Regions from separate parts of the Paenibacillus sp. Y280 genome, predicted to be linked through region 4. Evidence: riboswitches for the same ligand, from Rfam matches in the RefSeq annotation. Region 4 holds a riboswitch; each other region holds the start of a gene.

Region 1 (6,106 bases), on a different contig from region 4:
GCAACGGCGAGATCAAGGTCGTTTTGCAGTTCACCGACGGCAATAAATTAACGAAGCTATGGAATGCCGAAGAATCTCACGTTCAATATACGCAGCTGCATTCCGCGCCGCTCAAATGGGCAATGATCGATCCGGGCCACAGCAACGTACTCGACAATAAGCTCATCAACAACTATATGCAGGCCGAGCTGCCGGAGGATAAGCGCACGAGGTGGAGCATTGGCGCAGTCAAGCTGCTCGAAGGGCTGCTCGGGTCGCTGAGCTGGTAAGTAATTGCGTTCAAGGAGCGATAAACGATGAAGATACATGTGAAGCAAGGCTGGCAACTCGCGGTTAAACATTTTTATCTCGTTATTTTATTATTTTTGTATCAGCTGCTATGGGGGTTTTTCCTCTATCGCTTCATTGATTCGGTCGTCTCGCCGCTGCTGCGGCGGTATCCGAGCTCCTATCCGTCCGACACCGCTGCCCAGCTCTTCTTGACCGAAGCCCAGTTCCAGCTATTCAAGACCGATCTGATCACTCCGTATGTGTGGACCCTCGGCGGCCTCATGGTTATTAGAATGCTGCTAACTCCCTTGTTTAACGCCGGTCTGTTCTACTCGCTGAATCAAACGAGATTAGACGGAGGAACCCGCTTCCTTGAGGGCATTCGCAAAAACTGGAAGCCTGTTGTGCTTCTGTACTGGATGGAAACCGTCTTATCGCTGGCTCCCGCTTGGTGGCTGCTCCCGCGCGGCCTCGATGCGCTACTGGAGAGCGGCTCCATTCCAGAGCTGCTGGGAGCGGTGCTGCCTGGGGCCGGCCTGTGGCTGCTGTGGGGTACGGTGCTGCATCTGCTGTTTCTAGCTATGCAATTCGGCGCCACATCGGGCGAAGGCGTATTCCGTTCCTTATGGAAGGCTCTTCGAAACTTTATCTCCTTCGCAGCCATTTCACTCATCATGTGGGGGATCGGAGCAGCTGCCGGGCTCGTTGTCACCAGCTTATCGATGCTCTGGGCCGGCTTGTTCGCGCTCATCCTTCATCAAGGCTATTACCTCGTAAAAACAGTAGTGAAGGTATGGACCATAGCCGCGCAGTACGATTGTCTACAGACGAAACAATCCTAACCTGAAGAAGCCTTCGGCTCCACAAATTATTGTGGATACGAGGCTTTTTTTATTTTCAAAATAGACCGCAACTAAATCATGCAATTTCTGTATATATAGATGAAAGTAAATGAACAATGGAGGATACACATAAATGATGCGCAAAAAACTGATTTTATTATCCATGGTTTTGCTCTTATCGGGCGGTTCATTGGTTGCAGCAGACAAAATGTTACAAAAAGTAACGCTGCTTTTTAATAATAAACAATCCATTGAAGATGGTTTATTAGTCGATGATAAGGTTTATATCAATATTCGTTCCTTAAGCGATTCCCTGCAGGCTTTTACGCAGTGGAAGGGGAGCGATAAGAAGCTTGTCATTCAGAAGCCCAATGTTCATATGTTTCTGATGAATGAGAAGCGGACGATGTTTGGGCAAGTTGATAAAGGTACGGTTCAGAAGTTTTTGGTGCAGGCGCAAATCGATAATTTGAACGTTGCCATCTCTGAATTCAAGGTCACGATTGTCGATCCTAACGATAAAGAAACGACCATTGACGGCCGCAGCCAATCTGATGTTGATTTCAAGGAGTTTGTCGAAAAGGATACCTTCTGGTTCAGCTCCAAGCTTGTCTCCTATGAATTTAAGTTCTCAGGCAAATACAAGCTCCGGTTCTGGATGGAGCAAAAGAACGAAGGCCCGCAGCTCATCTCTGAAAAAATCATTACTGCGAAATAATAGCTTGTCTACATGTAGATGGAGTTGTCTTTCAAGATGATAGATCTTGAGGGACGGCTCCTTTTTCATGCCGCAAACTGAATTTTTTAACTCGTCATTCTTCGCATGAGAGTTTTTTAATCTTTCTCCGCAAAATGCTATCATACCGCCATTATCCGCATGATTGAATAGTCTTTAAGACAGGATACCAAGGGGACAAATCGGTATATTTTACACCGGATCCACATAATTAATGAAATTGAGTCATTGCATTTAGTTAGAAAGAACTAGTGATGAGTGTTTATTTTACACAATAAACGGTTAAACGAAGCAAATAGTCAAAAGGTTACATGAGAATTATTAGAAATAGTCAGGAAAGGCAGGAGATCAATGAAAATAATCGAATAATTCTCAGGAGCAATAAAAAACTGCCTAATTTCCTATTTGGAAAACGGGGGAACCACTCTGGGTGAATTGATTCCGACGTTTGACATTTGTCAGCGCCTGAGGAGTCATAGGGAGCCTTCAACCGAACCCCACAGCTAACCTCGTCGGCATTGGAAGGAGTTTCACAATTGAAAAAGGTTACCGCATTACTACTGGGTCTCGTTCTCGTACTCGCTTTCCAGGCTGGGAGCGCTTTCGCAGACTCAAAACTAAACGGCTTCATCAATGATCTTATCGGTTCACCGTACAAAAGCGGCGGAACGTCGTCGAAAGGCTTTGATTGCTCCGGATTTACGAGCTATGTGTTCGAAAAAATGGGCATCGAGCTTCCACGCACATCCGGCTCGCAAGCAAAATCAGGCGATAAGGTTGCTAAAGAGGACCTTATTCCGGGAGACCTAGTTTTCTTCGACACTGTTGGCGGAAACAACAGCACGGTATCCCACGTAGGCATTTACATAGGAGATGGCAAGTTTGCACATTCCTCTTCTAGCAGAGGCGTTGTGACAGACAAACTTAACTCCTCTTATTATGAAAATCGTTTTATAACTGCTCGTCGTGTTATGGATGCAGATTCTTTCCAAGCATACGCCGACGGACAATAGAGTAACCTATTCCCTCTCTGTATGAGAGTTGCACGGGTAGACTCACTCAGCAAAGCCGCAGTTGTTTGTCCTCAAGCGACAAATGACATGCGGCTTTGCTGTTATTGCGCCGCTAAGGGGAAGGAGCAGTCTCAATGTATTTGTTTATTCATCGCAAGGATTTGCGTACCGAAGATTTGCGCGCATTCGATTATTTGAGAAATAAGGATTCGCAGGGCATTCATTTGCTAATCATAGATCCTGTCCTCACGGACGGAGGCAGATTAAACAGTCACAGCGGCCGTAATTTTATGGCGCAAGCCGCCTCCCTGCTGCACAGCTATTCCAAGGCGGGGAAAGAGCTGCATGTCCTGCATGGCGATCCCGCTTCGATTACCGAAGCGCTCTTAGAGGCGCATCCGATAGATGAGGTTATCGCCCATGCCGACTACACGCCTTACTCCCGCCGGCGCGACGAGCGGCTTCAGCTAACCGTCCGAGCCATGAATCGCCGCTGGATATCGATTGCCGATGCGCCGCTGGCCGATTTGGAAGCTTTCCCTGCGTATGCTCGGCGATCCGAGCCTTACAAGGTGTTTACGCCTTTCTACCGCATGTGGAGCAGCTATATGCAAGAGTACTACAGCAAGGCGGGCGAGACGACGATTCAGGATCTCGCGACCTTAAGCGAAATCAACACCAAGGTCGCTCTGCAATTCGCGCTGCCGGATGCCATTTCACACTCGCTTGGCGGCACGAGAGTAGAAGGCTCACAGAAATCGTCAGCTAAGCTGGATCGCTTTGCACGCGAGCGACTCGCCTCTTATGCGGATAGTCGGGACATCTACACGGAGGAGCATACTAGCGGGCTCGCTCGCTTCTTGAACACCGGCGCTATATCGGCGCGTCAGTCCTACGAGCTTACGCAGGGCTTGCCCGGTGCCGAAGCATGGATCCGTCAACTGGCTTGGCGTGATTTCTACTTGTACCAGGCCATGTACCATGAAGATTTCTTCCGTTACGAGCAGCTGGCGAACTTGTCACCGCTCTCTGATGCTTATCTTGCGGCATGGTCTGCCGCTGCCACTGGCATTCCGATCATCGACGCGGCTATGACGCAGCTGAACCGCACGGGGGATCTTCCGAATCGGCTGCGAATGGTAACGGCCATGTTTCTAACGAAAAACCTGCTTTGTCCGTTTACGCTTGGGGAGCAGCATTTCCGCCTTCACTTAAGCGACTATGACAATGCGCTTAATCGCGGCGGCTGGCTGTGGTGCTCATCGCTAGGCTATGATGCAGCGCCTTACTTCCGCATCATGAATCCCGAGACGCAGTCGCGCACCCATGATCCTAGCGGCAGCTACATCCGGCGCTGGCTGCCCCATCTCGCACATCTCTCGGACAAAGAGATTCATAAGCCGCAAAGCGGCGCCATCGTGGATCTAAAGGCGTCGCGCGCGCGAGCCATCGAGGTGTACAAGACCATACTCAAATAGCTGGAGCTGCATCGTCCTTAGCGGACTATCGTTTTAGACAAGCATGCCTTATATTGAATTATTAATAAATAAACCTCCACCGCCGCTTTGAAACAGCGAATGTGGAGGTTTTTTCTTGAGCTATAACCCGCGCTGCGCCTCTCTTCTTCCCAGAACGAGCATAGCCGCCAGCAGAAGAAGCATCAGCACGACCAGCAAGCTAATATACCATAGCGTAGACTGTACGTTATACTGGTCCATAAACCAGCCGGTCACTCTTGGGAAAATAGCGCCGCCAAGGCCGCCGCATGCGACCAGCAAGCTTGTTGTCCGCTCGGTCATTCCCGGGATAAGCTCATTGGCATAAACAAGGGCGATGCCGAAGATGCCTGAGAAGAACAAGCCGCTTAGCGCGACCAATGCCAGCATCCAGCTGAGCTGTCCCATAATCGCCATAAAAACAAAGACGACCGAGGCGCCAGCCGTAGCGATGAGCAAATAACGCGAATACCCCATCCGATCAGCAAGCACGCCTGCAAATAGACGCCCAAGCACCATCGTCCCCCAGAACAGGCTGAGCGCGGCTGCCGCACTCGATTCCTCCACGCCTGAGCGGACGATAAGAATAGACGGCAAATAGTTGGAGAAGCTCATTTCCATGCCAACATAAATCATAAAAAATAACGCCGATAATAGCAGAAACGGCAACGCTTTGCGCGGATAACCAAAGAAGGCAGATGATTCCGAAGCAGAAGCGGCAACCGAATCGGCAGCTTTGTTCGCTTTGTCCTGCTCTGCCGCAGCTCTCGGAATATATCCCAGCTGCTCGTCCAGCTCCCCGAACGACATCGTCAGCCAGAGAACGAACGTAATGCCTGACATCGCAGCCAATATCGGGAAAGAAACCTGCCAGACGCTCTGTTGAATCAGATAAGCCGCTGCAATCGGGATCAATAATGCGCCTACGCCAAAAAAAGTTTCCAGCCTGCTCATGGCCGAGGCCTTTCCGTTCTTTGCCAGGTCGATAATCATCGCGCCAACGACTGCCTCCGTCATGCCGAAGCCGAAGCCCGCAAGCGGTGCAATCGCGAGCATCCAGCCCCAAGGGAGCAATAGACTATAGGCTGCCTCGCTAAGCGTCAATATACCGATCGCGAGCAGCACAGCCCCCCTCTTTCCGATTCTTGTCGTAATGGACGGCGCAAGCAGCACACCCACCAGAAATCCAAGAAACTGGTTCATAATCCATTGCCCGCCGTCTTTATAGGTCAAGCCATAATGATCGATGAGCTGTTCCAAAATAGTCCCGCCCACGACATGGGCAACGCCAATGATCAAGTAAGACAAGCAGCCAAGCCAAAGTAACTTTTTCATGCTTACGGTTCTCCTTATATTCGCACGTTCTCGCTGCGTCTATCTGCTATAATAAATTTGTTTCATTCATTCTTCACTTTAAACGAATGGATCGATCGGAGGCGACTGATGTGAAGAACAAACAAAGCTCCAACCATTATAAACGAGATCCGCTTGATATGACCATATGTCCGCTTGAAACGAGTCATGCCGAGGAAATATGCAGCTGGATTTATGAAGCGCCTTACGATATTTACAATTGGCCCGATTGGAAGCAAATGAAAAAGGACGGAATCGAATTTGGCGATCCCGTCCTTCGCGCAGCGCAATATGCTGCAGTTCTATGCGGTCAACAGAAGCTAATTGGTTTTGCGCAATTTTTCCCTTTAACGGGAGTAACCCGGCTTGGCCTTGGTCTGCGTCCCGACCTCTGCG
Region 2 (6,106 bases), on a different contig from region 4:
CTTGCTGAACCGCACTTGTCGATTCTGGATCGCGTACGACCGACAGATCTGGAATCGGAGCATCCGCAAGCAATCGGTAGTCCGTGCCTTTCAGAACAGCAGTTTCTGTACGAACAGCTTCAACCTTAAATAGCACGTCACCGCCATACGATTTGCGGACGACCAGGTCCCCTTGCTTCATGGGTAAATCACCTCTTCGTCTATCCTATGGGCAGATAGAGCGAATGGTGAGTATTTTTATGACTTAACCGTCTGAGCTCCCCAGCCCGCTTCCAGCATGCTGCGGCTAATACGCGCAAATTCCTCAAGCGAAAGCGTCTCGCCGCGCCTTATAGGGTCAATTTCGTTCTTCAGGAGCATCTCCGTTAATGCCTCGCGCCGTTCCTTGCCTACAAAGGCAGTCAGATTGTTCGCAAGTGTCTTCCTTCGCTGCGCGAAGCTCGCCTGCACGACACGGAAAAAATGATCCTCATCAGGCACATCCACGGCAGGCTTATCTCGCAGGGATAGCTTAATAACAGCCGAATCGACATTGGGCTGCGGAATAAACACCGTATGCGGCACCGTACAGACAAGCTTAGGCACGCAGTAATACTGAACGGCTACGCTTAGGCTGCCGTACTCCTTGCCGCCTGGCTTTGCAGCCATCCGCTCAGCCACTTCCTTCTGAATCATGACGACGATGTGCTCAAGCGGCAGCTTCTCCTCGAGCAGCTTCATCAAAATAGGCGTAGTCACATAATACGGCAAATTGGCAACGACACTTACGCCCGTTACCCCTGCAAACTGCTCTTCGAACAGCTGCTTCAAATCAAGCTTGAGCACATCGCCATGTATGACCGTGATGTGCTGCTCTTCAGCCAATATGTCCTTTAAAATTGGAATAAGCCGATTATCGATCTCCACAGCCGTCACCTTGCCAGCAGCTTGTGCAAGCCGCTGCGTAAGCGCGCCAATCCCGGGACCAATCTCAAGCGCTCCCTTCGTCTCGTCCAGCTCGGCAGCAGCCACGATGTTGTTCAAAATATTTTGGTCAATCAGAAAGTTCTGCCCGAGGCTTTTTTTGAAAGAGAAGCCGTATTTGGCAATAATCTCTTTGGTTCGCTTTGGCGTTGCCACCTCGAAGGATGCAGTTTTCACAGATGCCTTGCTTTGCTCATTGTGTTCGTGATCGCTCAACTTCTATCCCTCCAGTTCCTTTTCCATTTGTCTGAACGCTTCTGCAAATTCCACCTTGGAAATACGGAAGCTTGTACAACGCTTATAGAACTGCTTGCCGTTCGCATATCCGATCCCGAGCAGCTTGCCCATAACAAGGCGCCGATTGGAAGCGTCAGGATGCACGATAAGCCCCGCTTCCATCAAATCCTCAAAGCTTATCTCACCCGATTCGAGAAGCGACTCTGTACGGAGCTCTGAGAGTGCCGTACGAATCGCATCCGGACTTGCGTTCTCGATGCCGATATCCCCTTTGTACAACGCCTGCTCCTGCGGCAAAAAAGCATGCTTGCACCCGGGAGCGTGCCTCGCAACGATTTTGCGAATGCGCTCTCCCGCATGGTCGGGATCTGTAAATATAATGACGCCGCGGCGCTCGTTCGCCAGCGCTATTCTTCTTAATACATCCTCACCGATAGCCGAACCATTCGTCTCTATAGTGTCCGCTTCAACCGCCCGTTTTATCGCTGCGGTATCATCTTTACCCTCAACGACAATGATCTCTTTGATCATCAAGACCATTCCCTTCAACATAAACTCTTATAAGCCCGCAAACATGCAAAAAGAAGAGGCAGTGCCTCTCCTTATGATGGCATATTTAATTGAATATTACGATAAGATGATGGTAATCCTGCAATTAGCTTGAAGAAGGTTTATTTGGCCCGAGCACGTAAACGGTAAAGCCTTTCTTCCTGCCAAACTTATTTGCCGTTTTGTTGCTATCGAAGTATACGTCGATTTTTTTGCCCTTCACCGCGCTGCCCGTATCCTCTGCCCGGCGGAAACCGATGCCTTCAATATAAACCCACCAGCCGATCGGAATAACCTTCGGATCAACCGCTATGGTCCGTCCTTCTTTTACACGGGAACCGGATGCCGTAATTCCGTAATCCGGATGATCCGAATCTTTACCTGTAGAAGCGACACCTGCAGAATAAGCAGTCAGCGTGACGTTCTTAAGTACGGTTTTGGCCTTAAATGTTACACCGCTCTTTGTCAGCATGGCAACACTCGGGCTTTTGTTTGAGAGCACAGTCACTTTAGGCTCAGCCTTCTTCGTTCCGATCGCGATAACATGGTCCACCGCAGCGGTCTCGACAACCTTGCTGACCATCTTCTTCGAAGTGAGAATTCCGTCCTCGTACTGCTTCTCGATATGTTCAACAATAAGGCCTTCCTTGCCGGTTTGCACGAGCTTTTCCTTACCCGCTTCCAGCGTAGGATCTTTCTTCTTTACGATAGAGTACGGCATGGCACGCTCGGATTCAGACACCTTCGTGTCAACCCGTACAACCGTTACCGTTAATTCCGAATCAACTACCGTATTAAGCGGAGGCATTACTTTATCATGATTACGAACTGGAATATTTAATTCCTCGATCGCTGCCTGCACTGTTCTCTCTGTCGTATATACAGTAGAGGTCTTGCCATCAGCTTTCACAATTACCGGAATCGCTTGAGTTACCTCAATTCGATCTCCGTCCTTTATTGCCGCATTAAGCGGTATGGACACCTCATCAAGTGGTCCAATTGCGATAGCTTGTTCATCCAGTAGGCGTTGCAGGACCCATTGCTTCGTTTCCACAACGGTTTCTTGTCCATTCACTACTACGGAGACGCTTTTGACAGCCGTTCCGTACAACAACACCAAAAACATGAAAGTCATAGCGATTGAGATAGTAGCACTCAAAAGAATCAAACGCAAGTTTTCACGCTTCCATCGCAATGCGAAAGACATGCTGGATGATCGTTTCCCATGGGTGTCCTTAACCTGGAGTATTCCCACTTCATCGGTCCTCCTTCATAGCCCCGCCGCCAAGTGTTACGCATGATACAACTGACGCGACTATAGTATATTGGCGTGCAAGCACGCAATCCAGTACTGCTATCGATCCTCCCACCCCCATCTTTTATCCCTATGTCGACAAATTCCCGTTTATTCGAAAATAAAAAGAAGCCGTCGACAGAGGATCTGTTTCGTGGCTTCCCGGTAAATGACTACGCTGGGATACAGAAAAATGGATGCACGAGGTTGATCACTCTCTATGAACGCTTACGAGGTTAGCTGACGGATTCGGGCAAGAGAGACGCCCTATTCGAAAACGCAATGCTCATGGCAAAGGTTCCGAAATTCACCCCTTGAAGAATTCAAAACACGGTACATAAAACCCGTATTTGGTTCCCCCGCTCTCCAGATGGAGATTAAGCGCAAACTGGAAATCCAATACAAAATGTAATGCTCTGAGTTGAATCATAACCTCATACGAGGTGAATTGTAAAGATACGATAAAAGACGATTTAAGCTAAAATGGTGGATAAAGACGGAAAAATTAAGCGATAATCGCTATAAAAATTAGTTTTTACGCGATAAAGGTCTTAAATTCTCTCTGTTTCTCTCGTTTTTATACAATACCAAAACATTTTTTACCGTTTTCGGTCGTAATCGCACCTATTTCTTCTACCGATTTGCCTAATAATTCGGCTGCCGTCTGTGCGACTAGTGCCACATAAGAGGACTCATTTCGCTTCCCTCTGAAGGGGTGGGGAGCCAAATACGGAGCATCGGTTTCAATCAAAATTTTATCGAGCGGAACCTGCTTGAGCACCTCTTTGGGAACCCTTGCATTTTGGAAAGTGACCGGTCCCCCGAACGAAATATAGAAGTTCATATCGAGGCATTGCTTCGCGGTTTCAGGGCTGCCGGAGAAGCAGTGCATGACCCCGCCAACCTCGGCTGCATTTTCCTCCTGCAAAATTCGAATAACATCCTCATGCGCGTCACGATTATGAATAATGATCGGTTTGCCTACTTTACGGGCAAGACGGATTTGCTCGCGAAATACGCGCTGCTGAACGTCTTTGGGCGAGGTATCCCAGTGATAATCAAGACCGATCTCACCGATGGCAACAACCTTCTCATGCGCGCATAAACGCTCTATCCACTCCAAATCCTCCGGAAGCATGTCAATGCTGTCAACCGGGTGCCAGCCGACAGCCGCATAAATAAATTCATACTGCTCAGCAAGCGCTATCGTCGTTGGAATGGTCTCGCGGTTAAAGCCGATATTAAGGAGCATGTGCACGCCTGCATCCTTTGCGCGCTGAATAACTTCGTGGCGATCCTCATCGAACTTATATGAGTCTAAGTGGGTGTGGGTATCAAATAGCAATGTCATGTTAGTGTCAGGCTCCTTCAGTCGAGTTTAAATAATTTTTTTAATGAATCAGGTATTTGTGAAATATTTTTTTTGAGCGGCTCTTCCGGATAATACAGATGATATTGCCCCTGATGCAATCCGGTTATTGAACGAACGATGTCGGATTTGGCAGATATTTCACTTATTTCATCCTGACCGTCCAACAACAAAATCGGCGCTTTTTCTTTCTTTTCTCCTTCTTTTTTATCCGGTCGATATACGTCGTATGGCAGGTCAAACGGGAAGTCAATTTCCATATGATAATCGGGATTCATTCCTATAGAAGAGAAGCAATCGCTAATCTCATTTAAAAGCTGATCATCAGGGTTATCAATCGTTATGTACTTATATAAATGACGGTTCATAAATCGATCGCAAAGATCGCTTAACAGCGAATCCTGCTCCTCTGCCCATTGCGTGAAAGCCGTTTGAACTAGCGCCTCATCCAGTTTCAAATAATCATTCACCGTCATGTTGTTATGAAGCAGACATTTAAGAGGGTTCGGCAACCATTCAAATGTATAGCCACCCACATAAAGCTCCTGTGCTCTACGAAATATTTGACGTAAAATAATCTCAGAGCTTCTTGTTACTGGATGGAAGTAAATCTGCCAATACATTTGATAGCGAGACATCAAATAATGCTCTACGGCATGCATCCCGCTCTCTTTCACTACAATTTTCCCTTTATAAGGTCGCAATACGCGTAATATGCGCTCTAAATCGAAGGTTCCATAGTTTACGCCAGTATAATAAGCATCTCTAAGCAAATAATCCATGCGATCAGCATCCATTTGGCTAGATATGAGGCTTACAACGATGGGCTTTGGATATGTTTTCTGGATAACTGCAGCAACCTGTGAAGGGAAATCTTCCGATACAGCTCGCAGCACATGATTGATTTCCGAATGCTCAAGAATAATTTTGCAGGTCCACTCTTCGTGTTCCGTGTCGAATACTTCTTCTAAGGAGTGGGAGAACGGGCCGTGACCGACATCATGCAGCAAAGCCGCACAAAGCGAGACCAGCCGCTCCTCGGCAGGCCAATCAGGATAGCCGTTGCGCTCGAATTGAGAAATAATTTTACGCGTTATTTCATAGACTCCCAGCGAATGCGAGAATCGGCTGTGTTCCGCGCCATGAAAGGTCAAATACGAGGTTCCTAATTGGCGTATTCTTCTCAAACGCTGGAACTCCTTCGTATTAATCAAGTCCCAAATGGTCTGGTCCTGCACATAAATATAATGATGGACAGGGTCTTTAAAAACCTTCTCTTCGGTCAACTGCTGCTTCATCGTCTCTCATCTCCTTTGTTCATATTTTCGACACAAAATGTTAAACTATTGTCGAATTGTGTCGTAAATCAGTTTCCAAAATGTCGAAGCTGTTGTATTCTATTACAGAGTAATATGACCCTTGTGTATAGTCAAATACTTAACCCATCGAAGTATAAAAGTCAATTTTATTGGTTGACTATTATGGTAATCGTTGGTATTATAGTAATCATAAAAAGCAAAATTTATGTCGAACGATGACGAATCGTATTTTGAGAGGGGCAATGATATATTATGATGAAATCTACTGGTATTGTTCGTAAGGTTGATGAGCTAGGTCGTGTTGTTATTCCAATCGAGTTACGCCGTACGCTAGGGATCGGCGAGAAGGATGCACTTGAGATTTACGTTGATGGC
Region 3 (6,106 bases), on a different contig from region 4:
CCTGGATCGGCTTTATCCGCTTAGAAAGTGCAATGCGCTGCCGGATAAGGTGTGCTTATACTATCATCTCGGACAATGTATTGCGCCATGTGAATTTGACGTGCAGCAGACAGAGTACGACAGGATGATCCAAGAAATTTCGCGGTTTCTGAACGGCGGCCAAGACGTCGTAAAGATTGAGCTGCAGCGCAAGATGGAAGAGGCTGCGGAGAAGCTCGAATTCGAGCGTGCGAAGGAGTTCCGGGATCAACTGGTTGCGATCGATGCGGTCATGGAGAAGCAGAAGATTACGATGCAGGATGCGCTTGACCGCGATATCTTCGGCTTTGCGGTAGATAAGGGCTGGATGTGCGTGCAAATTTTGTATATGCGCCAAGGCAAGCTTATCGAGCGGCATGGGACGACGTTCCCTTATTACGGGGAAGCTTATGATGACTTCATAACGTTCGTAACGCAGTACTACAGCGATAATCCAGCGCTGCCGAAGCAAATTTTGCTGCCGCTGCCGCAAGAGCAGCTGCATATCGAAGGTGAAGCTGCAGATGGGGAAGCTGATGCCGCTGCTTCTACGCATGCTGACGACGTCATTGCGGCGCTCCATAACTGGTTGAAGGTTAAAGTGCTCATGCCGCAGCGCGGCCGCAAGAGCGAGGTCGTGACGATGGCTACGGACAACGCCAAGGTGATGCTCGACGAGAAATTCCGTCTCATTGAGCGTGATGAGGAGCGAAGCGTCAAAGCGTCCGAATCTTTGGCCGGCTGGCTTGGCCTTGAGGAAGTGCGCCGGATTGAAGCTTTCGATAACTCGAACATTCAAGGAACGAATCCAGTCTCGGCTATGGTCGTCTTCACCGAAGGCAAGCCGGATCGCAAGGAATACCGCAAATACAAGGTGGAAACAGTAAAGGGACCCGATGATTATGAAACGATGCGTGAGGTCATCAGGCGCCGCTATAAGCGCGTATTGAAGGAAGGGCTTACCGCTCCCGACCTGATCGTAGTCGATGGCGGCAAGGGGCAAATATCGGCTGCGCTTGATGTGCTGGAGAATGAGCTTGGCTTGTTTATTCCCGTATGCGGCCTCGTGAAAGATGCGAAGCACAAAACGGCGCAGCTCATGACAGGAGATCCTGCCGAGATTGTACCTTTGCCGCGAGACAGCCAAGAATTTTATTTGCTGCAGCGCATTCAAGACGAGGTGCATCGATACGCGATTACGTTCCACCGCGAGCAGCGCGGCAAGTCTATGGTTGAATCGAGGCTCGATTCGATTCCGGGAATCGGCGAGAAGCGCCGCAAGCTTCTGCTGAAACATTTTGGCTCGATCAAAAAAATAAAAGAGGCCTCAGTCGAAGACTTTCGGCCTCTATCTATTGGTGATAAATTAGCTTCGCAAATTATAGCTGCTCTAGGGGAGGAGTCGTCGTAACTGACGGCTTCTTCTCTTTTTTATGGCTAAAGTATTTGATCACAAAGGCGATCAGCACCGGCAGCACCGAGAAGAAGATAGCCGAGACAATATTTGGCGCCGTTCCAATCGTAAGCAGCGATAAGCCGACCGCTACGCTGTTGAAGATCGCGTGGGTGAACATGGATGTAATCAAGCCGTATCTGACGAAAATAAAGCTGAAAACGAGCCCAATAATCATCAGCTCGATCAATCTTGTCGAGGATGGATAGAACGGATACATCACATGTCCAAGCGCCCAGAAGAAGGTTGGAAGCAGCGCAGCGGCAAACGTGTTTTTGAACCATCTGCGGAATAATCCAATGCCGAAGAAACGGAAGACAGCTTCCTCTGAAATGGCAGCCGCCCAAGCAAGCACCGGCATGAGCCATAATATGCCCATATTATAAGGAGACTGGGTGGCATCCGATGTGTCCCATGTGCCGATTGTCAGCCTTAAGGCGATAAAGATGACGGATTGCAGCGCGAATAGGATAATCGCGAATAAATAGGCGAGGCCTACGCTGCGCCATACATGGTCGCCGTAGCCTTTCTGTCCGAAGCGCGGCCATAAGTCGCGGCCCTGCGCCTTCCATAGGCCATCGCCAGCGATCAATGAAATATAAATGGCTCCGGCCATTGGGATGGTCAGAAGCACAGTCACGACTGCTGTAACGGCCGTTGTCGCACCAGCTAGGTCATTTTCACCCATCGAGGCTCGAATGCCGTCCAGCACATTCAGATTCATGATGATATAGGTGATAAAGTAAACGATGGTCAATATAATACCAAATTTGAAAGAGGTAAACTTTCGGTATAGCACGGCATAAATAATAGCCAAGACGAACAAGACAAAGCTCATGAAGAAGTAACCGAAGCCAGTAAGGAAACCAGCAATCCTGTCTTGATTCTTCACATAATTGATGTAATCATCCGGGGCGATAAATGCAGGCTTATATTTGGTTATGACGGTTCGACCATCAACGATTCGCGCATCAACATGAATCGTTAACTTCGCATCCTGTATGGCGTAGTCGGCTTTAGGCATGCCCTCCCAATCACCGTTTTCCAATATTCGATTACTTTGAAATTCAACCCCGCTGAAGCTTTGATTCGTCAGGAAAGCTTTCGCTTCCTTCGTTTTATCTGCATCAGAGAGTTCTTCACCGTCGATTTGCAAATTCCATGCTACAATTTTTTCGCTTTGCATATGTAAGTAAACGAAGCCGCCGCCGCCGCTAAATTTCAAATCAACCTGAAACGTATCGGTCGGGAAGCTGGGGTCATATTTGTCAGCATACGTTTTGGACAGCTTATTTTTGGAAAGATAGCCGTTCATTATTTTATCGGTTTGATGAACAGCTTTAGCCGATTTGACCTTTAGACCCGTCTGTTTCTCTGCGAAAGCGGTGGCGCGGCTCTCAGCGGTCGATTTCTCAATAACTTTTGTGTTTAGTTCGCCGGATGCAATGGAGGCAAACATGGGAACGATGTCAACGGCTGCATAAATAATAAAGCATGCAATCGCCGCCCATAGAAAACGTCTCCATTCATTAGGCTTGATAGAATCAATCATGGATTCACCTCAACTGTCTTTAAAATGAGTAGCATATGTCCATACATTAACACATTAATCCCTGATTTATCCAATGAAAATAAAGGTTTGCACACAAGAAACTGCGAAATAACGATGTCCAGCAAGCTTGAAGCTTGCTTCTTAATCCCAATGCCCGTATTTGGACTAATATCGTCCCTTTTGTCAAAAATATCACCTTTATATATGGACTGCTTTAGGATTATAATCGTTAACGTCATACAAATTGAATAGCACAGCCGAATTTCCTTAGGAAAACGGGGGAACCATAAAGCTGTCAAAATAGATGAACTAGCTGTTTGCATAGGCGGTTCTCATTTGGCGGCATGGGGTGAATTTTAGCGGTGGAGCTTGGGCTCTTGCCGCCGAATAGGGCTGCCTGTCCAGGCCCGAATCCGTCAGCTAACCTCGTAGGCGTCTTGGAACAGGACTCATCGCACAGAGCACTTGAGTTTCCAGTGCTTTTTTTTATGCTCAAAAACAAGTAATTATGATAAGACATACACAGAAGAAGGACAACGGATGAAGAGGGATTGGAATGTTCTCAAGTGGTCGCCTCCGCGCATATTGGTTTGCGGCTTCGCGCTTATTATATTGCTGGGTGCCGTATTATTATCCATGCCATTCGCATCGGCAAGCGGTGAGCGGCTGCCTTTCATCGATGCGCTGTTTACCGCGACCTCGGCGACATGCGTTACGGGGCTTGTCGTCGTGGATACGGGTACATATTTCTCCGTTCCTGGCCAGGTCGTATTGATGTGCTTATTCCAGCTAGGCGGACTGGGTTTTATGACGATGGCAACGCTGGTTGCGCTTGTACTGCGCAAGAAGATTTCACTTCGAGAGCGTCTTTTGCTGCAAGAGGCTATGAATCAGTCGAGCATGGAAGGTATCGTTCGGCTCATTAGGAGGGTCATCGTTTATTCACTGGCGATCGAATTCGTCGGATTCATCTTGTTTACCTTAAGGTTTGCATTCGATATGCCGCTTGGCAAAGCGTTGTTTTTCGGAGCGTTTCATGCCGTTTCCTTATTCAACAATGCGGGATTTGATATTTTTGGCGACTACAGAAGCTTAACGCTGTACGTATCTGATCCCATCGTCAATATCGCGGCAATGATGCTCATCATAACCGGCGGTTTAGGCTTTGTCGTCATGTCGGATTTGATGGAGTATCGCAAAAACCGCAGGCTGTCGCTGCACAGCAAGGTTGTCCTGTCCATGACGGGGACATTAATAGCAGTAGGAACAATCGTCATTTTTGTTTTCGAGTTTTCCAATACGAAGACGCTTGGCTCGTTGGACTGGGGCGGTAAGATTTTATCCTCCTTCTTCCAGTCGGTGACGCCGCGGACGGCGGGAGCCAATACGCTTGATTATACAGCTTTGCGACAAGCAACTATGTTTTTCACCATCATTCTGATGTTTATCGGGGCATCGCCGGGCTCGACAGGCGGCGGTATCAAGACCACGACCTTTACTACACTGATCGGAGCTGTTATTGCGATGATTCGCGGACGCGAGGATATTGTGATGTTCCGGCATCGGCTTGGCAAGGACAGGATTTTTAAGGCGCTAACGATTACATTAATCTCATTAGGTTTAGTTATTATTGTAACGATGATCTTGTCGATGACGGAGGATCATGCGTTCATTAAATTATTGTTTGAAGCCACCTCTGCGTTCGGTACGGTGGGGTTGTCGATTGGCGTTACTCCGGAGCTCAGCACAGTAGGAAAAATAGTCATTGCATTAACGATGTTTGCCGGACGGCTTGGACCTTTGACGCTAGCTTATGCGCTGGGGCCACGCACAGAAAAAGAATTGTACCGGTATCCTGAAGGCAAAATTACGATTGGATAGGGGAAGCTGCAAGTGGGGACGAAGAAAAAGCAATTTGTCATAATAGGGTTAGGTAGATTTGGATCAAGCTTAGGCCGCGAGCTAATCGAGCTCGGCAATGAGGTGCTTGGCATTGATAAGGACGAGGAGGCCGTTCAGGAAATGAGCGGTGTCCTCACTTATGCCGTAACTGCCGATTGTACGGATGAAGAAACGCTTCGTTCGCTCGGTGTACGCAACTTTGACTGCGGCGTCGTTGCAATTGGCGATGACATTCAAGCGAGTATTTTAACGACCATCTTGCTTAAGGATCTAGGTGTCAAGCAGGTTGTTGCGAAAGCAATGACGGAATTGCATGGCCGCGTGCTTGAGAAAATCGGCGTCGACCGCGTCGTTTATCCGGAGCGGGACATGGGCATTCGTGTTGCGCATCAGCTCGTTTCACCCAACCTGCTCGATTATATTGAGCTCTCCAAGGAATATACGATTGCCGAGCTTGCTGTACCTCATTGCTTGAACGGCAAGTCGCTGCATGACCTGAACCCGCGAGCAAGGTTCGGCTGCAGCATCGTTGCGATCAACAAGCCATCCGGCATCATTATTGCGCCAACGGCAACAGATGTGCTTGCTGAGCGCGATGTGATGGTTGTTATCGGAACAAACGCGCAAATCGAAGATTTTGAGGCAACTGTTATTCGTTAAGTTGTTATTAGGAATGGAATTGACATGCAGGTGGAAACCGCTGCGACGCCAATCATACATCACTTGCTAATATTGCTCATACTTATCGTTATAGCTGGGATGCTGGCGGGCCGTGCTTCTATAGTTTGCCTGACCGCAAGGCGGGATGGAACAAAAATGAGCTCGTATTTATGATGTGGGTAAGAGAAACGGGGGTTATTCCTGCTGTTTAATCGGGAATGATCACAAGCGCAGGCATCCAGCATGCGGAATAGATTGCTTCTATTAATTAATGACCATTCTCATTACGGTTCTGCTCCAAGCCAGCACCACCGCTTTTGTCGCAAAACGGCTGGGGATGGATTCGGAAGCGTAATATTGGAAATGCTGAAGGACAGTGGCCTCTTTTAGAGGCTGCTGTCCTTTTTGGTTGGAAAACGCGCCGCCAGCTCGTTAATCCATAGTCGGACGGAGGGGCTCAGCGCTGCTGAGTCTGCATGAATAAGCGAGGTGGTGCGCTTCGTATCCTCAAGCTCGCGAAT
Region 4 (6,106 bases):
ATTGAATATCCAAATATTTAGCGATAGGCTGCAAGGTTACGACGACGATTAAAAAGATGATCGTCAAGCTCGTCAGCAGCGTATTCAGAGCGATTTCGTTTGGCGTTTTTTGACGTTTTGCCCCTTCAACGAGCGCAATCATCCGGTCGATAAATGACTCGCCCGGCTCGCTCGTCATCCGCACCTTTATCCGGTCGCTGACTACCCGTGTTCCACCCGTTACAGAGCTGAAATCGCCGCCTGCTTCTTTAATAACAGGAGCCGATTCTCCCGTAATGGCCGATTCATCTACCGAAGCCAAGCCTTCAATGACCTCTCCGTCGCCGGGAATCATTTCGCCTTGGGAGACGATAACGATGTCTCCCTTGCGCAGCTCCGTCGAGGAGACGACCTTTACAGAGTCGCCGACCAGCTTGTTCGCGCTCATTTCCTGCTTGGATTTCTTAAGTGAATTCGCTTGAGCCTTGCCCCTGCCCTCCGCAATTGCCTCGGCAAAATTGGCGAACAGCAGCGTAAACAGCAAAATGAAAAATACCGTTACATTAAAGCCGATTCGCTCCTCCGAATCAAAGTAAGCGGGGAACAACGCCATCAGCAGCACGATAAATGTACCTGCCTCAACGACAAACATAACCGGGTTTTTCATCATAAGAGCTGGATTTAATTTGATAAAGCTATCAAGCACAGCGCGCTTAACCGCAGCTGCGGGCAGCAGCTTCTTCTTCTGGTTACTATTCATTATCATTCACCTCATCCGTTAGCGGAGTGTCAAATATTCTGCGACCGGCCCAAGCACGATGACCGGCAAAAAGGTTAGCGCACCGATTAAAAGCACAGTGCCGATTAATAATCCGGTAAATAGTCCATTATCCGTGCGGAATGTGCCAATCGTCTCCGGCACAGGCTGCTTGCGTACGAGCGAACCCGCAACTGCCAGCATCGCGATCATTGAAATATAGCGGCCCATCAGCATGACAAGCCCTGTGCTAATATTCCAAAATGGCGTGTTGTCGCCTAGTCCCTCAAACCCGGAGCCATTGTTCGCTGCCGAGGATGTAAATTCATACAGCACTTGACTTATGCCATGGAAGCCCGGATTTGTGATGGCTCCTTTGCCTAGATCCGTCATAAAGGCGATTGCTGTTGGCACTAGTATAATGAAAGGATGGGTAAGAATAGCGACCGCAATAAGCTTCATTTCTCGCGGCTCTATTTTTCGACCCAGAAATTCCGGCGTTCGTCCGACCATCAGCCCGCATATGAACACGGCGAGTATCGCATACATAAGCATGTTGATAAGTCCGACACCCTTGCCGCCAAAAACGACATTCAGCATCATCTCGCCAAGCGGCACCAAGCCGCCGAGCGGCGTAAGCGTATCATGCATATTGTTAACGGTACCGGTCGTCGCTGCCGCTGTCACCGTTGTGAACAATGCGGATTGCGCGATGCCGAACCGTACTTCCTTGCCTTCCATGCTGCCTTGCGAAGCATCGATTCCAAGCGCGCTTATCGCTGGATTGCCTGTTTTCTCCGACGTGTAGGCTACGCTCAGGAACACGAGGAACAGACACATCATCGCTGTGAACACAACCCAGCCTTGCTTTTTGTTTTTGGCGAATAGGCCGAAGGTGTAAGGCAGTGCAGCGGGCAGCGCCCACATCGATAAAATCTGGATGACGTTCGTCAGCGGATTCGGATTCTCAAAGGGATGCGCCGAGTTGGCGCCAAAAAATCCGCCGCCGTTCGTTCCCAAATGCTTAATCGACTCCAGCGAAGCGACAGGACCAATCGCAATTTGCTGCATCGCGCCCTCTAGCGTTTTGACCGTCAATGTCGGATCAAGCGTCTGCGGCACTTGAAGGGCAACGAGCACAAGCGTGATGACAAAAGCAACCGGAAGAAAAATTCGCGTATGCGCTTTGACGAAGTCCTCGAAAAAGTTGCCTATCGTTTGCCCTTTGCTCGTAATGCCGCGGACGAATGCGATCGCAACCGAGAAGCCCGTAGCCGCTGACGTAAACATCATCATCATGATGACCGCCATTTGCGAGAAATAGGATAAGGCGCTTTCCCCGCTGTAATGCTGCAGGTTCGTATTCGTTATAAAGCTGATGACCGTATTAAACGTAAGCGTCGGCTCCATGCTCCCCATCCCGTTCGGATTAAATGGAAGCGCGTTTTGCAAACGCAGAATCAAATAGCTGAAAGCTACCAATATGATATTGGTTGCGATAAAGCTAATTGCGTACATTTTCCAGCTCATGCCCTCTCGCCGCTTTAAACCTATGATTTTATAGATAAGCCGCTCAGAGCCTCCGAACACCTTGTCTAAGCGATTATGCTCATTCGAGAATACGTGATAGACGTAGGTTCCTAATGGCTTAACTAGCAATAACAGAATCGCAATGACGATCAGCAATTGAAAAATATCCATCGTAGATGATCCTCCTCCATTAAAACTTTTCCGGATGAATTAAGGCATAGATGAGATAAACGAAAACAAATAAAGCCATAACCATCACGATAATCATTCGCTTCCGCCTCCCGTTTGGTCGATTACGCTGCCGCACCAAGTCAAAAATCCGTAAAATAAACCAAAGCAGGTTAGCAAAGCGATGATCATATAAACATCCTGCATATTGAATTCCCTCCTGCATTATTTGTGACTTAAAAGAAAACCGACTTCACCGGTTTGCGAGTATACGATATGGTCCGCACCGAGCCCCTTGTAAACGGCCCGCGGATTCCACTGCTGCGTGATCACGTAGATCGGCTTGGTCGTCCAAGTCCGGCAGCAATGGACAAAGCGGCAGCTTAGTGCAAAGCTGCTCTCGAATATGAAAACATCTTGAATCGGATAATGCGGCGGCTGCCAGCTTTGGCGATCATTTGTATTGATATAATGCACGCCCATGATCCCTTGCTTGCGGAGCTGCTTCTCCTCCTGCTTGCTATTCGTCAGGACGATAAATTTCATTTGATGAAACATTAAAGTTCGAATAAATGATTTGCCGGATTCGTTGAATCCAGCTACGATAATATGCTCTTCCAACAACTTGCTTATCCTCCATTTGGTAAAAAAGGTAACAAAAAGAAGCCTTGGGATAAGAGGAACCAATCCCGCGGCTTCTTATGCCCGCAGCTAAAATAAGCCGCGGGAAGCGCGATGGCTGTTGCCTCTCTCGAGTACACTTACGAGGTTAGCTGTCGGATTCGGGCCTTGAGAGTTGCCCTACGCCTGGCTGCTGCCAAGCGATTCACCCCATGAAGCAAAGAGCGTACATACACGCCTTTTCTTCGTTGGTTCCCCCGTTCCTGCTGCTGCAGGATTCAGCAAATTAAAACCATTTCAAGCAGCTGCTCTGTTTTTGGGCAGCAAAAAACCACAGAGGCTTATGACACTCTGTGGTCGACATTAATCGATCACAAGCTTCATCATTCCTCTCTAATCCACGCTTACGAGGTTAGCTGTCGGATTCGGGCGGTGAGAGTCGCCCTACTTTGACCAGTATCCATGGCACCAGTCAAAGATTCACCCCTGCTCTACGGCCGTTCGACTCTCACATCGAACATGCGCAAAGCTCATTTATTGGTTCCCCCGTTTTCCGCATTCACGGAAACTCAGCGATCAGCAAATCGAAACTTATTAGTAAATCCTGTATCGAATCTTACTCCTCGCTATCGCCACTGTAAAGAGAGCCCGCTGGCGAATTTAGCTAATTTCAGACCCCCAGAACGTTTCGCAGCGCTTACATAGAATTCGATCTCGATATATCTCACTATTTCTACGTTTTACTCCTATTTTCGAAAATAATGATATGCACTCACAAGCCACTTTTCAGCGGAAATAATCAGATTTTTCTAAAGAGTAGAATAGATGAGAATGAACGAGTTATCCAGCGAATTAAGCTTTTTTTATTAAGATATTGATAGTTTTTCTTGTAAAATGGCTAAAGGATGCCATATCCCGAAATACAACTGTTTTACAATGATCGCTTTCGGGTTTACTATAGACGGCATGCCTGAATATGGCAGTTAACCTCGCAAGCGAACTGGAGGAGAGATTACGAACGATCACGCAATCAGAAGCCATTCATGAAACAATTCCAGTGAATCTAGTAGAGCAGCTGTGGGAACTCCCGTGCTATCCAAGCCCGTTTCGATGATAAAGGACGTGCGAGTTTTATATTTATTTGCAGCCGCAGCCTTGAGCTTGACGGATTCTCGTTCATCTTGTTCAACCGGTAAATCCGAATGGGATGAGACTGTTTTATTCAAACAAGCAATCTCGTACATATCATTGTTTTAATTCGAAAGATTTACAGATAAGCAATTAGGGATTATAATGAAGAGTACACTATTAACGCTGAATTTTTCGAATGAAAAAGCGGGGGAACCAACGCTAACGTTTTCTAACGTTTTGCAAGGGGTGAATCCAGGGATTTGTAACCCTGGTAGGGCATTCTCTCTAGCCCGAATCCGACAGCTAACCTCGTAAGCGAACAAAGGAGAGATTTTTTCATGTTGACCAATTGTGCAAATCATTTGCACCTTTTCACGGAACAGACCCCTTCTTTATCCGTCACACGAATCGAGCTATTCGTCATCCCTGCTCTCGCAGTCGATTCTGCAGGCCACCGCATTTGTCTCCGTTTAACAAGTGATCAAGGATTCGGCTGGAGCGAGCTGTTTGCGAGCGACACCGAAGATTCGATTGACTTGGAACGATGGAGCGATCTGCTCCAAAGCTTTATCGGCAGCGTCTCTCTTCCGCCTCTACACCATTTTCAATACGACAAAACGGATGAGGACGGACGTATTCTCGACCTATTCGCCTCTGCAGTCAATCATGTCCTGGCACAATCCGCCGATTCGTCTCCGTACAACAGCGATCTTGAAGAATCTGTTTTGCGTCAACGTTCTGTCTCCTATGTTTCTTTGGATTGACTGATTTCATGACCAAAAATAGACAGTCCAGAACTAGCACTAGGTTCTGGACTGTTTATTTTTCAGGCTCTATATCCGGGATCCCTCCAACTTCTGCAATACCCAATCCAGCAGAATCTGACTTCCCTTCTGCGATCCAAGTGAACCATTAACGATTAAATCCGCGTACCAGCGTGTCGGCTCTACATACCGATCATGGGTATGTCTCACCAAATCCAAATATTCGCTTATCGCTTCATCCATGGAGTAACGCTCATTCGAAAATTTCCCTAATCGTCTTGCGAGCCTTTCATCGGACTGGCAATCAACAAACACTTTATAATCTAAGCATTCTCTTAGCTGCGAAAAATGGAACAGCAAAAAACCTTCAATAATGATTACGTCATCCTTATCGGACAAAGATTCATTGAAATCCTCTAATACCTTATCTAGATCAACAGCAGCCGGATCGTTAAAATCTTCATAAGCTTTGCCAGAAAATGAAGCAACCGTTATCGGCCTTTCCTTCTTATAATACTTGTCCATATGTATGACTTTTACTTTATAATGGCTAAGGCCGTGGGCAAGAAATTTACTCAATGTGGTTTTCCCGCTGCCAGACCCGCCAGCAATGCCAATTGCAATCGTAGAGCGCATGACGACCCTCTCCAAGCATTTCGAATTTACTCCTATTTTAATACAAGATGGATGGATTGTCCTCTTACGTGCAAGCAAGAAGACCGATCTACAAGGCAGATTGTGAGAACTCATTTTTTAATCGATTTATAAGATCCGAAGGTTGAGTTAGATAGTCAGGAGATGTAACAGCAACCATGATTTCTTACATATATAGTTTCCTTTTTTACCAGCTCATCTGCCTTCGTTCTAAAAACATCAATCTCATTATAAAGACAGACAATTTCGGGTACATCATAAGTATTAACAATCTCAATAAACTGTACTTTGTGATCTACATCATATTCGAACTTTATAAACAATTGCTCAAAATAGCTGGGGTTATATGGGTTATCCGTGCTGCGATATTTAGAGTAATCTCTAAAAATTTCTTGTACTTCTCGTTCACTCATTCCCAGCTTAAATGGTCCGATTCCAACCTTTGGCATAATTATTATAGGTTCCATTGTGCATCCTCCACTCCGAATTAGCAAAATAAAAA

Evidence for each region. Region 4 has a riboswitch for cyclic di-AMP ahead of AC1TPC_RS12640 (NAD-binding protein). Riboswitches for the same ligand answer to the same signal wherever they lie in the genome.
Region 1: it holds a riboswitch for cyclic di-AMP, as region 4 does, so the genes downstream of both, AC1TPC_RS24240 (C40 family peptidase) here and AC1TPC_RS12640 (NAD-binding protein) in region 4, are expected to answer to the same signal.
Region 2: it holds a riboswitch for cyclic di-AMP, as region 4 does, so the genes downstream of both, AC1TPC_RS22165 (ubiquitin-like domain-containing protein) here and AC1TPC_RS12640 (NAD-binding protein) in region 4, are expected to answer to the same signal.
Region 3: it holds a riboswitch for cyclic di-AMP, as region 4 does, so the genes downstream of both, AC1TPC_RS00350 (TrkH family potassium uptake protein) here and AC1TPC_RS12640 (NAD-binding protein) in region 4, are expected to answer to the same signal.

Annotation. Positions count from the first base shown of each region.
Region 1 is NZ_JBXCIW010000029.1:19,574-25,679, reverse strand. Features, by position in the region: gene AC1TPC_RS24255 (M1 family metallopeptidase) at 1-269, shown strand, start outside; gene AC1TPC_RS24250 (hypothetical protein) at 297-1,112, shown strand; gene AC1TPC_RS24245 (hypothetical protein) at 1,246-1,830, shown strand; cyclic di-AMP (ydaO/yuaA leader) riboswitch at 2,229-2,381, shown strand; gene AC1TPC_RS24240 (C40 family peptidase) at 2,385-2,861, shown strand; gene AC1TPC_RS24235 (FAD-binding domain-containing protein) at 2,996-4,339, shown strand; gene AC1TPC_RS24230 (MFS transporter) at 4,460-5,692, opposite strand; gene AC1TPC_RS24225 (GNAT family N-acetyltransferase) at 5,851-6,106, shown strand, end outside.
Region 2 is NZ_JBXCIW010000023.1:8,849-14,954, reverse strand. Features, by position in the region: gene yabG (sporulation peptidase YabG) at 1-181, opposite strand, end outside; gene rsmA (16S rRNA (adenine(1518)-N(6)/adenine(1519)-N(6))-dimethyltransferase RsmA) at 238-1,179, opposite strand; gene rnmV (ribonuclease M5) at 1,183-1,731, opposite strand; gene AC1TPC_RS22165 (ubiquitin-like domain-containing protein) at 1,856-3,004, opposite strand; cyclic di-AMP (ydaO/yuaA leader) riboswitch at 3,253-3,437, opposite strand; gene AC1TPC_RS22160 (TatD family hydrolase) at 3,621-4,388, opposite strand; gene AC1TPC_RS22155 (HD domain-containing protein) at 4,412-5,710, opposite strand; gene AC1TPC_RS22150 (AbrB/MazE/SpoVT family DNA-binding domain-containing protein) at 5,984-6,106, shown strand, end outside.
Region 3 is NZ_JBXCIW010000001.1:76,995-83,100, reverse strand. Features, by position in the region: gene uvrC (excinuclease ABC subunit UvrC) at 1-1,429, shown strand, start outside; gene AC1TPC_RS00355 (CPBP family intramembrane glutamic endopeptidase) at 1,398-3,023, opposite strand; cyclic di-AMP (ydaO/yuaA leader) riboswitch at 3,269-3,473, shown strand; gene AC1TPC_RS00350 (TrkH family potassium uptake protein) at 3,564-4,904, shown strand; gene AC1TPC_RS00345 (potassium channel family protein) at 4,917-5,585, shown strand; gene AC1TPC_RS00340 (LysR family transcriptional regulator) at 5,972-6,106, opposite strand, start outside.
Region 4 is NZ_JBXCIW010000008.1:33,261-39,366, forward strand. Features, by position in the region: gene kdpB (potassium-transporting ATPase subunit KdpB) at 1-739, opposite strand, end outside; gene kdpA (potassium-transporting ATPase subunit KdpA) at 758-2,437, opposite strand; gene kdpF (K(+)-transporting ATPase subunit F) at 2,457-2,534, opposite strand; gene AC1TPC_RS12640 (NAD-binding protein) at 2,660-3,058, opposite strand; cyclic di-AMP (ydaO/yuaA leader) riboswitch at 3,178-3,349, opposite strand; cyclic di-AMP (ydaO/yuaA leader) riboswitch at 3,442-3,640, opposite strand; gene AC1TPC_RS12645 (hypothetical protein) at 4,078-4,281, opposite strand; cyclic di-AMP (ydaO/yuaA leader) riboswitch at 4,358-4,519, shown strand; gene AC1TPC_RS12650 (hypothetical protein) at 4,525-4,950, shown strand; gene AC1TPC_RS12655 (uridine kinase family protein) at 5,020-5,586, opposite strand; gene AC1TPC_RS12660 (hypothetical protein) at 5,742-6,071, opposite strand.